uncultured Dysgonomonas sp.: one gene and its partner. The protein of the gene in region 2 interacts with the protein of the main gene of each other region in a pairwise test. Links are inferred from orthologs where the notes say so. Each region holds a gene or a part of one and is shown on either strand. Other genes may lie near its edges.

Evidence for each region. Proteins that work in one complex are often made in the same cells at the same time.
Region 1: the proteins of mrdA (region 2) and QZL88_RS07400 interact in binary tests that used the Escherichia coli proteins (3 or more experiments, as listed by UniProt). The link is inferred for uncultured Dysgonomonas sp. from one-to-one orthologs.

Annotation. Positions count from the first base shown.
Region 1 is NZ_LT599032.1:1,693,684-1,701,674, forward strand. What follows is about bases 1,840-4,857. They hold QZL88_RS07400 (transglycosylase domain-containing protein), read left to right. Parts: upstream 1,840-2,169; coding sequence 2,170-4,545; downstream 4,546-4,857. Other genes in these bases: QZL88_RS07405 (CD225/dispanin family protein), read left to right, coding at 4,601-4,857. In the rest of the region: priA (primosomal protein N'), read left to right, coding at 1-1,703; more of QZL88_RS07405, read left to right, coding at 4,858-5,206; QZL88_RS07410 (DUF2752 domain-containing protein), read left to right, coding at 5,219-5,623; QZL88_RS07415 (TraB/GumN family protein), read right to left, coding at 5,626-6,546; QZL88_RS07420 (hypothetical protein), read right to left, coding at 6,753-7,328; QZL88_RS07425 (sigma-70 family RNA polymerase sigma factor), read right to left, coding at 7,340-7,822. UniProt on the Escherichia coli protein: Cell wall formation. Synthesis of cross-linked peptidoglycan from the lipid intermediates.
Region 2 is NZ_LT599032.1:146,772-154,737, forward strand. The notes cover bases 2,189-5,181. They hold mrdA (penicillin-binding protein 2), read left to right. Parts: upstream 2,189-2,697; coding sequence 2,698-4,665; downstream 4,666-5,181. Other genes in these bases: mreC (rod shape-determining protein MreC), read left to right, coding at 2,189-2,202; mreD (rod shape-determining protein MreD), read left to right, coding at 2,222-2,716; rodA (rod shape-determining protein RodA), read left to right, coding at 4,693-5,181. Also shown: purH (bifunctional phosphoribosylaminoimidazolecarboxamide formyltransferase/IMP cyclohydrolase), read left to right, coding at 1-217; QZL88_RS00625 (rod shape-determining protein), read left to right, coding at 258-1,283; more of mreC, read left to right, coding at 1,339-2,188; more of rodA, read left to right, coding at 5,182-6,150; QZL88_RS00650 (ABC transporter ATP-binding protein), read right to left, coding at 6,156-7,175; QZL88_RS00655 (iron ABC transporter permease), read right to left, coding at 7,183-7,966. UniProt on the Escherichia coli protein: Catalyzes cross-linking of the peptidoglycan cell wall. Responsible for the determination of the rod shape of the cell. Is probably required for lateral peptidoglycan synthesis and maintenance of the correct diameter during lateral and centripetal growth.

The DNA.
Region 1 (7,991 bases), 1.5 Mb from region 2 along the record:
AGTTGGCAAAGAAGAAAATACTTGAAGTGTATGATATCGAAATCAGCCGCTTCGATTATGGAGAGACCGACATCGAGTCCGCATATGAGCTGAACAGCCATCAGCAGCAGGCCTATGTGAAAATCACAAAGTTATTCAAAGAACAAGACACCACCTTACTTTACGGAGTAACCTCCAGTGGTAAGACCGAAATATATATCCGGCTTATCAGAGATGCTATAAGTAAAGGCAAACAGGTATTATACCTGTTACCCGAAATAGCGCTGACAACGCAGATCACTAACCGCCTGAAAACCGTATTCGGTAATAAACTGGCCGTCTATCACTCCCGGTTCAACGACAACGAACGGGCCGAGACATGGAACAGGCTGCTGAAAGACGGGGAAACGCAGGTCATACTGGGTGCACGTTCTGCCATATTCCTACCGTTCACCAATCTCGGACTTATCATTGTAGACGAAGAACACGAAGGCTCTTACAAGCAGCAAGACCCTGCTCCGCGTTACCATGCCCGCAATGCCGCCATTGTATTGGCAAATATATATAGCGCCAAAGTATTACTGGGTACCGCCACCCCTTCCATAGAGACATATTACAATGCCCTTTCGGGAAGGTATGGCCTGGTAAGGCTCACCAAAAGGCATGAGAATATCGAACTCCCTCAGATAGCTGTTATCAACACCAAGGAACTGAGACGCAAGAAGCAGATGAAATCAGTTCTATCCCCTCCTCTGATAGACAAAATAAAGGAAGCTTTGGAGAAGAAAGAGCAGATCATACTATTCCAGAACAGGCGCGGCTTCGCTTCTTTACTTGAATGCAAAAACTGTTCATGGACGCCGCGTTGCTCCCATTGCGATGTAAGCCTTACTTACCACAAGGGACAGCGAATGCTTGTCTGTCACTATTGCGGGTCTACATACCGGGTCCCGGATGTTTGCGAGGAATGTAAAACTCCGACACTTGAATTTCTGGGTTATGGTACGGAACGTATTGAAGAGGAAGTGAACACTCTTTTTCCGGAAGCGGCTGTTGCACGTATGGATTTGGATACGACACGGGGGAAAAAGTCCTACGAACATATTATTTCCCGACTCGAAGATAACAGGACAAATATCCTGATTGGTACACAAATGGTATCGAAAGGGCTGGATTTCGGCAATGTGTCTATTGTTGGGATACTGAATGCCGACAACCTGCTAAATTATCCGGATTTCCGCGCTTATGAAAAAGCTTTCCAACTCATTACTCAGGTCAGTGGACGCGCGGGGCGTAAGAATAAGCAAGGACTCGTCTTACTGCAAACAGCGCATCCATCCCATCCCATTATCAACTTTGTAAAGCACAATGACTACGAATCATTCTATCTGGCACAGACAGAGGAACGGAAATTGTTTCGTTATCCTCCTTTTTTCAGGCTGATATCCATTGTCATAAGAGGACGGGACGAAAGGCTGACAGAAAATGCCGCCACACAACTGGCACAAGCATTAAGACAATCCTTTGGTGAACGGATATTAGGTCCTAGTAAACCACCCGTATCACGCATTCAGTCCTTATATATCCGAAACATTCTTCTAAAAATTGAGAATAATGCATCTATACAGAAAGTAAGGGAATCTATTCTCTTTCACCAATCGGCTGTATTCGCAAATACAGAGTTTAAAGCCATTCTCCTGCACTACGATGTAGATCCGGTATAGTACTAAAAATCAAGTGTTACTTTATTTATATAATTTTATCTATATAATAAGAGCCAATAGCTGTTAGCTGATAGCTCTTTGAAACATTGGGATAAGCAGAAAGTTTTAAGTAATAAGTATAAAGGAGTTCTAATTGTTGACTGTTTACTGCTAACTGTTTACTGAAAAAAGTGTTCTTTGTGTAAATCTTTGTGCCCCTTGTGGTAAAGAGATTTAACCACTAAGTACACGACGGGAGGCACAAAGGGCTCGAAGGCTAAAGAAACTGTTACGTTTGTTACCTTTTGAAGAAAGGTACAAGTAGACAAGATACGAGATACAAGTTGTTAACTGATGACTGTTTATTGTTTACTGTTTGCTGCTAACTGTTTACTAATTACTATATTTAACCATTTAAGGATTTTTATCTCCAATATTAAAAACGTTTTACTTAAATTTGCAAACTGATTAGACCTAGACTCACTATATGGATAAGAAAGCGAAATCGAAGAAAAAGATGTTTCTTGGCAAATACACACCTCAACAAATAGTTAAAAAACTATGGGTAGCTTTCGGCTGCATCATTGCGCTGATTATCATCCTGTTTACCTGTATTGCTACAGGCATTGTCGGTTATATGCCCGATGTGGAAGAACTAGAGAACCCCATAGACAAATATGCTTCCCAGATATATTCTTCCGACGCCGTATTGTTGGGGACATATTCGCAAGCTAAAAACAACCGTATTTATTCTAATTATAGTGACCTTTCTCCATATCTGGTGCAGGCTCTTGTTGCCACCGAAGATGCACGGTTTTATTCGCACTCGGGAATCGATGCCTATGCACTAACCCGTGCCGTAGTAAAGACAGTTATTCTACAGCAATCGAGCGGAGGTGGAGGTAGTACCATCACACAACAGTTAGCAAAACAACTATACTCTCCTCCGGCGGAAAACTGGATGGTACGTGTATTTCTACGCAAACCTATCGAGTGGGTAATTGCAGCAAAGCTCGAACGTTATTATACAAAAGACGAGATTATAAACCTTTATCTCAATCAGTTCGACTTCCTAAACAATGCTGTAGGAATACAATCGGCAGCACAGGTTTATTTCAACAAAACACCGAAAAATCTGACAATAGAAGAGGCAGCTACCCTCATCGGTATGTGTAAAAATCCGTCTTACTTCAATCCGAAAAGGCAACCCGAGCGGACCAAAGGCCGGAGAGATGTGGTATTGGACCAGATGCGTAAGAACGACTACATTACGCAACAACAATATGATTCATTAAAACTAATTCCTCTCAAACTGGATTTCAGACGAGTAGACCATAAAGATGGATTAGCCCCTTATTTCAGGGAATATCTGCGCCTGACGCTAAATGCCAAAAAGCCCGACAGATCGAATTATGCGTCATGGCAACGGGAACAGTTTGCAATAGATTCGCTTAACTGGGAGACAAACCCATTGTATGGCTGGTGCAGCAAAAACAAAAAGCCGGATGGCAGCACTTACAATCTGGCAACTGACGGACTTAAGATATATGCTACTATAGACTCCCGTATGCAGCAATATGCAGAGGAAGCAATGACCGAGCATATGAGCAAGGAGTTACAACCCGACTTCGATAAAGAAAAGAAAGGACGCTCTTATGCTCCATATTCCTACTCAGTGTCTAAGCAAGTGGATTCATTGCTCTATAGAGCGATGAAACAAACCGACCGCTACCGGAACATGAAGAAAGCAGGGGCTTCGGAGAAAGAGATATTAGCCGAATTTAAGAAGCCTGTAGATATGAAAGTCTTCTCGTGGAGGGGAGAAATAGATACTATCATGACTCCGTGGGATTCGGTCCGTTATCATAAAGGATTTATGCGAGCCGGATTTATGGCTATGGATACACATACCGGCTATGTAAAAGCATATGTAGGCGGCATCGACTACCGTTTCTTCCAATATGATATGGTGAATATGGGACGCCGTCAGGTCGGTTCCACGATAAAACCATATCTGTATGCATTATCAATGCAAGAGGGCGTAACCCCTTGCGACCAAATGCAGTATGAGCAGCAAGTGCTGATCGACGAAATGGGACGCCAACATCCGCCAAGAGGAATTAGAAGCGCCAAAATAGGAGAAATGGTAACTATAAAATGGGGATTGCAAAACTCCGACAATATGGTAACCGCATACCTGATGAACAGAACTTCTCCTTATGCATTTGCGCGCTTCCTGCGTTCATTCGGGCTTACCGGACATATCGATCCTGTACCTGCTATGTGCCTGGGAACACCGGAAGTTACTGTTGCCGAAATGGTAGCGGCTTATTCAGCCTTTGCGAACAAAGGAGTAAGAGCTAATCCTGTTTATGTGACACATATAGAAGACCGTTCTGGTAATGTAGTAGCAAACTTCACAGCCAAACTCGACGAAGTATTCAGCGAGGGCACCTATGTAAAAATGCTGGATATGCTCCGTGGTGTAATCGACGGAGGAACAGGAGGTCGCGTAAGACGCAACTATGGCATTACCGCCCCATTGGGTGGCAAAACCGGAACAACACAGAACAACTCCGACGGCTGGTTTATGGGCTTCAGTCCTAAGCTTTCAGCCGGATGCTGGGTAGGCGGAGAAGACCGTTCTATACATTTCGACCGCACAAGTGACGGACAGGGTGCTGCAATGGCGCTTCCTATATTCGGCTTGTTTATGAAGAAGGTCTATGCCAATCCTAAACTGGGATACAAACAAACGGATCAGTTCGCTCCTGCCCCTGGATACGGTGTATGCGATAAAGGTACTGATGAAGATATTCCGGATGCAGCACCAGCAGTAGGCATTGACAAAATATTTAAATAGACACAGCCAAACTCAAACTTACTACTTACTACCCAATACCAGAGATTTAGTTATTATGGTAAAATATTATTATATAGATGATATATCGAAACAGCAGTGCGGGCCGTTTCCCCTGAATGATTTACCTTCAAAAAAAATCCGCCCCGAAACAATGGTTTGGCGTTCGGGAATGCCCGACTGGATAAATGCCGGAAGTGTACCCGAATTATCTTTCCTGTTCGATACAAAGATACCTCTTCCCGAAGAAAGGAAGTCGGAAGCTGTAGCAATAAAACCAAGCCCCGCCGAAACAGTTGCCACTGAGCCAAAGCCTCAATCGCAACCCATTGCTCCCCCGCAACCCGCAACCAACTATCAACAAACAAATTATAGGCAGGACAACAATACCCGGAGATGGGACGATATACTCCCCATGCCTAAGAATTGGTTAGTGGAATCAATACTATTATCCATATTCTGTTGCTCACCGATCAGTGTTGTCGGTATCTTTTATGCAGCCAAAGTGGAATCCCTCTATTATGCCAAAGAATATGATCGCGCCACACAGGCTGCCGAAAATGCAAAAAAATGGGCTTTAGCCGGAATCTTATTTTTGCCTGCCTGCTATGTGCTGCTTGTAATATTCGGAGCAATAGTAGGATCGGTATTTTCCTGGCTCTAATATTCTGTACATATGGATAGCAAAACGATACCTGCAGGAAAATATACATATATCCGGCGATTGCTGGGGATAGTGATATTATTGATTGCCGGAGGCATTCTTTACTATCTGTTCAGTCCCGAGGAATCATCCCTCTTCCCTCAATGCCCATTCTATGCCGTTACCGGATTAGACTGTCCGGGATGCGGTTCACAACGGGCTGTACACCATTTATTACATCTGCAAATCAAAGAGGCATTCAGTTCCAACCCCTTACTGATCATAGCAATTCCCTATATTCTGACATGTATATATCTGGAATATTTCGGAGGTAAAGAGCAGTATCCACATATCAGACAATCACTTTATAGCAGGAAAGCCATACATATAGTTCTACTTGTCATTATCCTGTTTTGGATAGGACGCAATCTAGTTTGACCTTATTTCACAGGCTCTACTGTATAACCTTTTGTCGCCAGCTGGTTCAGTATACCCTCTTCACCGGCAAGATGTAAGGCTCCTACAGCAATCAGATTCGATTTTTCTTTCATTATTGCAGGCAGTTTCTCCACCCACTTATTATTCCGGTCTTTATTTATGGCGTTTTGTACAGTTTGTGAAACTTTACAGGGTTCATCCGGATTATTGAAAGCCAGATTATACATACCTGTTAAATCACCGTTTTTATAATAAGCATTCAATTTATCCAATTGCTCCTTAGCTGAATGATTATTCTTTATACTGCAAACCAGAGATTCCGCCTGATCTTTTAATGGTTCGGCTTCGAATAAAGCATAAATCTGATCATCCACCGACTCCAAACCTAAAACCGATTTTCCATTCTCTCTTGCTATCCGTTGCACATAAGAGTCGATAGCTTCATGTGCCATTGGGTTAAACTCAGGATAAAGTTTCGTATAGAGCGTAATAGTATATATCATCGAAATCATTCCCGGATTGAATTGCCCGAATTGATCCATACCTACACCTATTAAAGATTTCAACCCCTCATCCAACGCCTGAAGATCTTCGGCGGAAAGCAACTTTGAATAAGATTCTCCGGCAGGCATTATCGCCGCAGCCTGCACTTTTTGCTGCATCGCTGCCTCATCCGACAACAATAACTCTCCTACTGTTTGTTCTGTTTTTGCCATCGCATCTCTCAAGCCCGGAATGTTATCGACAAAACTCACATGAGCAAGGTGATGTGTACCCAGGATATAAGACGGTTCGCTAAGGCCGTTACCCGACACTTTCCAGAGAAGAGCCCCTGTATATTTATCTCCGGCCTGTGCCGAAGCCGTGAAGGATACCGAAATAATCAGTATAATTGCAAGAATGGCTGAAGTAATAGTTCTCATCCGTAATATATTTATGATTCATTAAGACCGAAGGCCTATTTAATTTATAATCAGACTATAGCCTATAAAAAGGTAACAAAGGTAACAACTTTTTACCGTTTCCATATACTGTTACTAACTCGCTTGAAACGCACCTGTTATCTGCCGTATATAGATAAAACAATACAAAAAAGGGTGCAAATATCTTTGTTGCCGGTTTGTATACCTCATTTATTATCTTTCTCAAACTCCTGTACTTCCCTTATAGAAAGTTCCATTTTCTTTATATTATTCCAATAAACTATTTTATATATTGCTATAGCCAAGACCAGTCCTATCAATACTGAAATAATCAGTATCGTAAGATGTTTGTAAAAATAATCCGTATCATCAAGTAATTCGAAATAGCCAAACAGTATAAAGAAAAATATTATCCAAACTAAACCAACTACAAATTCTTTTAGTATAGCCTTCCTATACCAATAGAAATGTCCCGAGATTTCTGTGATGCTCATTTCGGACAAACTAATCCCTCTCAACTTTTTGAACTTATAAACCTGCCACGCCAAGAATATGACCACACTAAATAAATAAAATACAATAACAGGTGTGTGGCGAAGCGAAAGTGCAAATATCATAGGAATGCATAAAACAAGCAGTATTATGCCTATCCTTTCATATCTAATAAGGCTATTGAATGCGCTCCGGCCTTCATTAGAAATCATCTTTTGTATTTTTTCATTATCTATGGTAGGCTTTATCTCGGTCTCCTGCCACTTTTTCTTTATATTATCCAAATCCATAATGATTCGTTTTAGTCGTTCGACATATCTCTCAGCTTGTCTTTGATGCGGCTTATTTTTGTAGCCACATTGGTTACTGTCAGCCCTGTTATCTCGGCAATTTCTTTATAAGATTTATCATCGAGATAAAGTAAGACTAATGCCCGTTCTATTTTCCCCAGACGATTTATAAGCTTATATAATTCCTGTATTTCCTCATTATTATCCACCACATCGGGTATATCCATCGATATATCCACATAACTGATATCCTTTTTACTCCTACGGTAAAAAGAAACACATGTATTCAGGGCAATCCTGTATATCCACGTAGAATATTTACTATCGCCCCTGAAAGACGGAAAGGCTTTCCATAAATTGAGGACCACTTCCTGATATAAATCTCCCAACGGATGCTCCATATCGGTATAGAAAGAGGTGACTTTGTAAATGATACCTTCATTCTGCCGTATCATTTCCAAAAACTGCACATCTACATTTGCCGTTTGTTTCATCTATCAGAGATTCATTTCTATTTATATGTCGTCATTTAGTCCGTATTGTCACAAAATAATATATATTTTTCTTATTTCAGTCTACATTTCATATATATTGTATGGCTTTACAGTTAACAGAAAGCAGCAATCAGTTAACAATCAACAACTTGAATCTCGAATCTTGTCT
Region 2 (7,966 bases):
AGAGAAGGCCAATTCTTTTGGCTTTAATCTCGATGGTTCTGTTATGGCATCCGATGCATTCTTTCCGTTTCCCGACTGTGTGGAAATAGCAGGCAATGTAGGCATCACAGCTGTAGTACAACCGGGAGGATCGGTGAAAGATAATTTATCGGTTGAATATTGTAACGAACACAATATTTCGATGGTAATGACTGGTATACGTCACTTTAAACATTAATAATTAACTGGTTAGTAAGCAAATATAAACAAGCTCAAATATGGGATTATTCTCTTTCACGCAAGAAATAGCGATGGATCTTGGCACGGCCAATACTATCATAATACATAATGGCAGAATTGTTGTAGACCAGCCCTCAGTAATAGCACTGGAACGCAAAACAGGGAAAGTTATTGCTGTAGGGGAACAGGCCAGACAGATGCACGGTAAAACCCATGAAGACATCCGTACTGTAAGACCATTGAAAGATGGTGTAATTGCAGATTTTACGGCTGCCGAACAGATGATTCGCGGATTGATAAAGATGTTCAACAATAAGAGTCGTCTTTTCTCTCCGTCGTTACGCATTGTTATTTGTATCCCTTCGGGAAGTACCGAAGTGGAGACCCGCGCTATCCGCGACTCTGCAGAACATGCAGGAGGACGCGATGTGTATATGATATACGAACCAATGGCTGCGGCTCTGGGTATCGGTATCGATGTAGAAGCGCCGGAAGGAAACATGATCGTAGATATAGGCGGTGGTACAACAGAAATCGCTGTCATTTCCTTAGGTGGTATCGTATCTAATAAATCGATAAAAATTGCAGGCGACGACCTTACTGAAGATATTCAGGAATATATGGGACGCCAACACAATATCAAAGTAGGGGAGCGTACAGCAGAAAATATAAAGATAGCTGTTGGTGCAGCTTTAACAGAGCTACCGGATGAGGAAGTTCCGGAAGATTTCATCGTACACGGACCAAACAGAATGACATCATTGCCGATGGATATTCCTGTATCATATCAAGAAATGGCTCATTGTCTCGATAAATCTTTATCCAAAATGGATTCAGCTATTCTGAGTGCTTTGGAACAAACACCTCCCGAATTATATGCTGATATTGTTCGCAATGGTATTTATCTGACAGGAGGAGGCGCTTTACTAAGAGGTCTCAGCAAGCGTTTTTCAGACAGAATAGGCATACAGTTCTACGTTGCCGAAGATCCGCTTCACGCAGTGGCTAAAGGAACAGGAATTGCCCTGAAAAATATTGAGAAATTCAATTTCTTGATGCGGTAAGGTATTCAGGATTATTTCTTATACCTAACTGATTTATAATAGATAAGAACAGATTATGCGCAACCTGATAAACTTTTTATTAAAGAATAGTTCCTGGTTTGTTTTCATTTTACTTGAAATAATCTGTTTCTATTTCGTTTTTAGCGGAAATTCGTACCAGAAAAGTGTATACTTAAACTCTTCCAATGAAATAACGGGAAGAGTTTATGCTATATCAGGAAGTATCTCTTCCTATTTTGGATTAAGAACAGAAAACCAGCAGCTTCTACAAAAAAGTGCTGAACTACAAGCTGAAATAAACGAACTGAAAGATTATATATTCACAATAGAAGCCGATTCGTTGAAAACAGAAGCTTTCCTTCGCGATTCGTTAGGACGAAGAGTTGAGCCGCATTTCGTTATTGCCCGGGTAGAAAAAAACAGTATCTCTCTTGTGGATAACTATATGATTATCAACAAAGGTAAGAATAATGGTGTACGCGCCGATATGGGTGTTGTTTCTCAACAGGGAATAGTCGGTGTTGTTATTGATGCCAGTGCCAATTATGGTATAGTGCAGCCGGTATTGAATCCACATAGTCGATTCAGTTGTAAGATATTGAATTCGAATGCTGCAGGCATACTTATCTGGGAAGGAGGAGACCCTCGTTATGCAATGCTTACCGAATATCCCAAATATGAGGATGTACAGATAGGTGATACGATTGTAACAACCGGCTTTTCAGACTTCTTTCCCGAAGGAATAATGGTAGGCACAATAGAAGAATACAAGAGTGAGACAGATGATAATTTCAACAGTTTGAAAGTGAAGTTATCTACAGATTTTGGCTCCCTCAAAAATGTTCTTCTCATTAATAATACCAATGAGGAAATAAAAGAACTGGAGAATAAGATTAAAACCAAGAATGTTAAAAAGTAGTGTCCTAAAATATGCTTTGATGTTTGTACTGCTTGTATTATTACAGGTATTGGTACTTAACAGGATTTCTTTTCTAAGTTATGCTGTACCTTTTGCATATATCTACTTTATACTAAAGTTGCCGGTCGGATTCAATAGAAATTTATCCACGTTATTGGGATTTATGCTTGGCTTCATTATTGATATCTTTTGTAATACGCCGGGTATAAATGCTGCAGCTACTACGCTTATTGGTTTCCTCTGTCGCCCTGTACAAGGATTATTCTTTATGATAGACGATTATGATGAACAAACACCCGGACTGAGACTATTAGGGGCCGCATATATGAAATTTGCATTCTTTTTGACCCTTATACACCATGTAGTATTGATCTCAATAGAGTCATTCTCATATTTCAATATAAAACTTGTCTTAATAAGGATACTACTATCTACAGTACTCACAACTATCCTTATTTTTGCATTTGAAGGATTTTCGTTAAAGCAAAAGAGTTCATGGCAAAAATCAACTTAGACCTCACTAAACGAAAATATGTTTTAGGCGGAATAGCCTGCAGCATAGTACTTATATATATAGTTCAATTATTCAATCTGCAGATAGTCAAGAGTGAATACAAAAGTTCTGCCGATGGAAATGCATTCTTTAATAGAACACTATACCCCTCGCGCGGAAAAATATCGGACAGGAACGATAAACTTCTTGTTTTTAACCAGCCTACATACGATCTTGTATACATTCCCCGCGAAGTACAGCCTTTTGATACACTCGATTTATGTAAAGCTCTTGATATCACCCGCGAACAGTTCGATAAGCGTTTGGCCGATGTAAAAGACCGCAGGCAGAATCCGGGTTATTCAACCTATACCCAGCAGACTTTTATGACCCAGCTTACCACACAGGAAAGCGGAATCCTTCAGGAAAAATTGTATAAGTTCCCTGGATTTTTCATACAAAAGAGAACTCTAAGGCAATATAACTACCATAACGCAGGCTTGTTGTTAGGCTATGTAGCAGAAGTCAGCAAGACTCAAATGGAAAACGATAATTACTATGTCAGGGGTGATTATGGCGGAAAATCCGGACTAGAATCATCTTACGAAAAGTATCTGAGGGGCGAGAAGGGTGTGGAAATACTACTTCGGGATGCACATGGGCGCATACAAGGTAAATATGAAAACGGTAAGAATGATATAGCGCCAATTTCAGGGAAAGATTTAACCCTATCCATTGATATTGACTTGCAGGCATATGGCGAATATCTGATGCAGAATAAGGTTGGAAGTATTGTCATGATAGAACCTGAAACCGGTGAAGTTCTATGTTTGGTAACATCCCCTACCTATGATCCGTCCATGCTGCTTGGTGGACGCGATTTCAAAAAGAATTATCTTGAACTGGAGAATAATCCGCTGAAACCTCTTCTGAACAGACCGATACAAGGTATGTATCCTCCCGGATCCACATTCAAGACTACACAGGGATTAGTATTCCTGCAAGAAGATATTATCACAGAGAATACCATGTACTCCTGTGCCGGAGGATATCCACCATTGGGAGGCAGGCCTAAATGCCATCCGCATGGCTCTCCTTTAGCTTTGATTCCGGCCATTGCAACATCCTGCAATTCATACTTCTGTTATGGATTATCTGCAATGCTCGGCAACAGAAAGAAATATAAGAGCACACCGGAAGCATTTGAAGTATGGAAAGACCATATGGTAGATATGGGATTTGGCTATCCGCTAGGAGTAGACCTACCTTCCGAAAAGAGAGGCTTTATTCCTAACAGCAATTTCTACAACAGAGCATATAAGAATAGCTGGAATGCTTCCACTATCATATCTATAGCAATCGGGCAAGGAGAAGTCACCGCAACTCCGTTGCAGGTAGCTAATTTAGCCGCAACTATTGCAAACAGAGGCCATTACATAGTACCACATGTAGTAAAGAACATACAGGACACTCCGCTCGATAGTCTTTATACACACAAACGGGAAACCGGAATAAAGAAAGAGCATTACCAATCTATAGTAGAAGGTATGGCTCGCGCAGTGACCGGAGGTACATGCCGTGGAGCAAACCTGCTACCGGAAATTGAAGTGTGCGGTAAGACAGGTACAGCTGAAAACCCTCATGGTAAAGACCACTCCATATTCATGGGGTTTGCACCTAAAGATAATCCAAAAGTGGCCATATTTGTGATTGTTGAAAATGCAGGATTTGGAGCCACATTCGGAGTTCCTGTAGGTAGACTGATGATGCAAAAGTATCTGAAAGGAGAAGTACCCGCCAGTGATAAGTATATCGAAGACCGGATTGTGAATACAACAATACTTCCTCAAACATTCTTCAACTGGAACCGTACCAACAAACGGACAATGGAGTTTTCTCAGCCTACACCAGCTAGCAATGATGTAGAGAAAGAAGAAGTGAAACCATTTACTCTGGAAAGCGATAATTGATAACTATAGACCGACCATACACTTGAGATGTATCAGAGAGAAGATGAAAATATAAAGAAGAGCCTCGATTGGTTTACCATAGCCTTGTATATCATATTAATACTAGGTGGATGGTTCAGTATATATGGTGCCAGCTATCAGTATGAAAATGCGACCAGTATGTTCGACTTATCCGGAAGAGCAGGCATGCAGCTGATCTGGATGGGGACATCCATTATTCTGGGTTTCATCATCTTAAAGCTGGATAGTAACCTCTATGATATACTTGCTTATTATATATATGCTGCTTTCATACTCCTTTTACTGGCAACGGTCTTTCTGGCAACGGATATCAGAGGGTCGCGATCGTGGCTTAAGATAACTAATTCGATACAGATCCAACCCGCCGAGTTCGCTAAGTTCGCTGTAGCACTGGCTTTGGCTCGGTTTCTCAATTCCTATAATTTCAAGTTGCTTACACCTAAGAATCTGGCTATAATAGCCGTGATGATTTTGGTACCTATGGCTCTGATTATGTTGCAGAAGGAGACCGGTTCTGCTCTTGTATATACCGCATTTATACTGATGCTCTACAGAGAGGGACTACCGGGGATTATCCTTTTCGTGGGAGTTTCCGCTGTAGTGCTTTTTGTTGTAGGACTTAAATATTCCGAAACTGATATGGGAATTATCTCTACAGGAGAGTTTATAGCTATCATATTAGTCATTCTCATCAGTGCCGTATTGGTTATGAGCTATCGCAAAGACGGTATAACCGCCCGTAATATATTCCTTGGAGCAGCAGCCGTATTCGGCATCCCATACTTACTTTCATTAATCGGGGTTCCTATCGACTTTGGTATAGTTGCTCTGACTGCTCTAGCCATTCTGGTTGGCTATCTGCTGTATCTGGCAAAGAAGCATTGGTCGAAAGTCTATCTGCTTACAGCCGTATTTGCCTTTGGCAGCTTGTTATTCGTAAGTTCGGTCGACTATCTTTTCACCGATATAATGCAACCTCACCAACAGATGCGTATCAAGGTTACCCTCGGTATGGAAGACGACCTGATGGGTGCGGGGTATAATGTCAATCAGTCAAAGATCGCAATAGGTTCGGGTGGAGTGTTGGGTAAGGGATACCTTAATGGAACCCAAACCAAACTGAAATACGTCCCGGAACAAGATACCGACTTCATATTCTGTACTGTAGGCGAAGAACAAGGTTTTGTGGGCTCTGTGCTAGTCTTGCTCTTATTCTTAGCTCTGATTACCAGGTTAATATATCTAGCTGAAAGACAAAAGAATACATTCGGACGAGTCTACGGTTATTGTGTAGCCTGCATCTTTCTTTTCCATCTGGCAATCAATATCGGGATGGTTATCGGACTAACTCCCGTAATTGGTATTCCTTTACCATTCTTCAGCTATGGGGGCTCTTCCCTTTGGGGATTTACCATTCTTCTGTTTATCTTCCTGCGCATCGATATGGCAAGAAAACGAAGATAAGCTAATTACAACTGTAATACGGATAGATAATTCGAAAGCTCCTCATAATTATGCAGCTTTTGACCGGTTTCATCTTTCCTTACTACCCGGATGGAGACAGCCGAATCAACTATTATTGAAAATAAGGTGCTACTTTCTTCATTACCTACACCAAAACCATGTCTTTCCAGCATATTTTGGGTCCAGTGATATAAATAGCCTTCTGCCTGCAAGTGCACCTTTTTGCGACTTTCTCTGTTCGGTAGAAAATTTCCCGAATTCTTATCAAAAAGAATGTTATCACCCTTAAAGAAGTTATCCATTGTACCGGATAACACGACATCTTCTGTTACCCCGCCTGTCAAGCCCTTCTCCCGGGACAATAACCACAAACGGTCGGCGAGGAGCAAGGCCAGATCTATGTCGTGTGTAGAAAGTAATATTGTTTTATCCTGATTCATAGTCAGGTTGTGAAGGAGATTCATTACTTCTATCCGGCTCTCGATATCCAGAAACGCAGTAGGTTCATCTAATAACACAACTGGACATTGTTGCGCCAACGCTTTGGCTATCATAGCCTTTTGCCGTTCGCCATCCGATAATTCGGCGACATATACATCTGCTTTATGTACGATGCAGACATCCTCCATAGCCTTTTGAACTATCTCTTTATCTTCTTTCGTCAATTGACCGAAAAATCCGGTGTAAGGATATCGTCCCAATTCGACTAATTCTCTGACCAACAAGCCTCCAGCTGAAGTCTTATCCGTTAATACCAAGCCTAATAACTGAGATAATTTCTTTTCAGAATAAGCATTTATATCCTTATTTTCCAAAAATATATTACCCCGCAAGCTAGGTTGCGAAGCGCTGATTGTACGCAACAGGGTGGATTTTCCTGCCCCATTAGCACCAATCAAGCATACAAGTTCCCCCTGATACAGGTCGAAAGACAAATCCTCATATAGGGCAGCCTTACCCCTATGCTTTGTTTTTGCATAACCTATACTTATATTGTGTGCAGATATTATCGCTTTTCTATTCATAGATAAATCAATTGAAATATTGGATTTTCTTCTGATTCAGAATTACATAGATGATAACCGGCGCACCAAATATCGGAGTTATCGCATTCAGTGGCAATGAACCTGAAGCGCCTGGCAGCACACTTATCAGGTTACATATAAGTGCCATAACCGAACCTATCAGGATGGTAAAAGGCAACAATGATTTATGGTTGGATGTCCCCAACAACAAACGGGCAATATGAGGAACTGCCAAACCGATAAATGCAATAGGCCCGCAAAAAGCACAGGTTATCGCTGTCAAAAGACCTGCGCATAATAATAAAAGGAAACGAATCAATTTTATATTGACCCCCAGATTAGAGGCATACCTTTCTCCCAAAAGCATAGCATTCAATGGTTTAATCAATAAAACTGACAATAATAAGCCTATACTCACCACTATGCAATAAAAAGGTAATTGCTCGGTGGATACACCCGAAAAATCCCCCATACCCCAAATCATAAATGAGTAAGCATCTTCGCTTGTGCTCCAGAATTTGAGGATAGAAATTATGGAAGATGTGAGATAGCCGACCATAATACCGATTATCAGCAACATAACATTGTTGCGAATAACAGATGCAAAGCCCATAATAATGGCAAGAATGAGAGCTGCCCCCACAAATGCGCCAAATACGATGCTCATCGAATAAGAAAAATCGAATCCTCCGACTGAACCTATTGTATTACCTATCAGTAAAATAACAAGTGCCACACCCAAGTTTGCCCCTGAACTTATACCCAGAATCCCGGCATCGGCCAGCGGATTA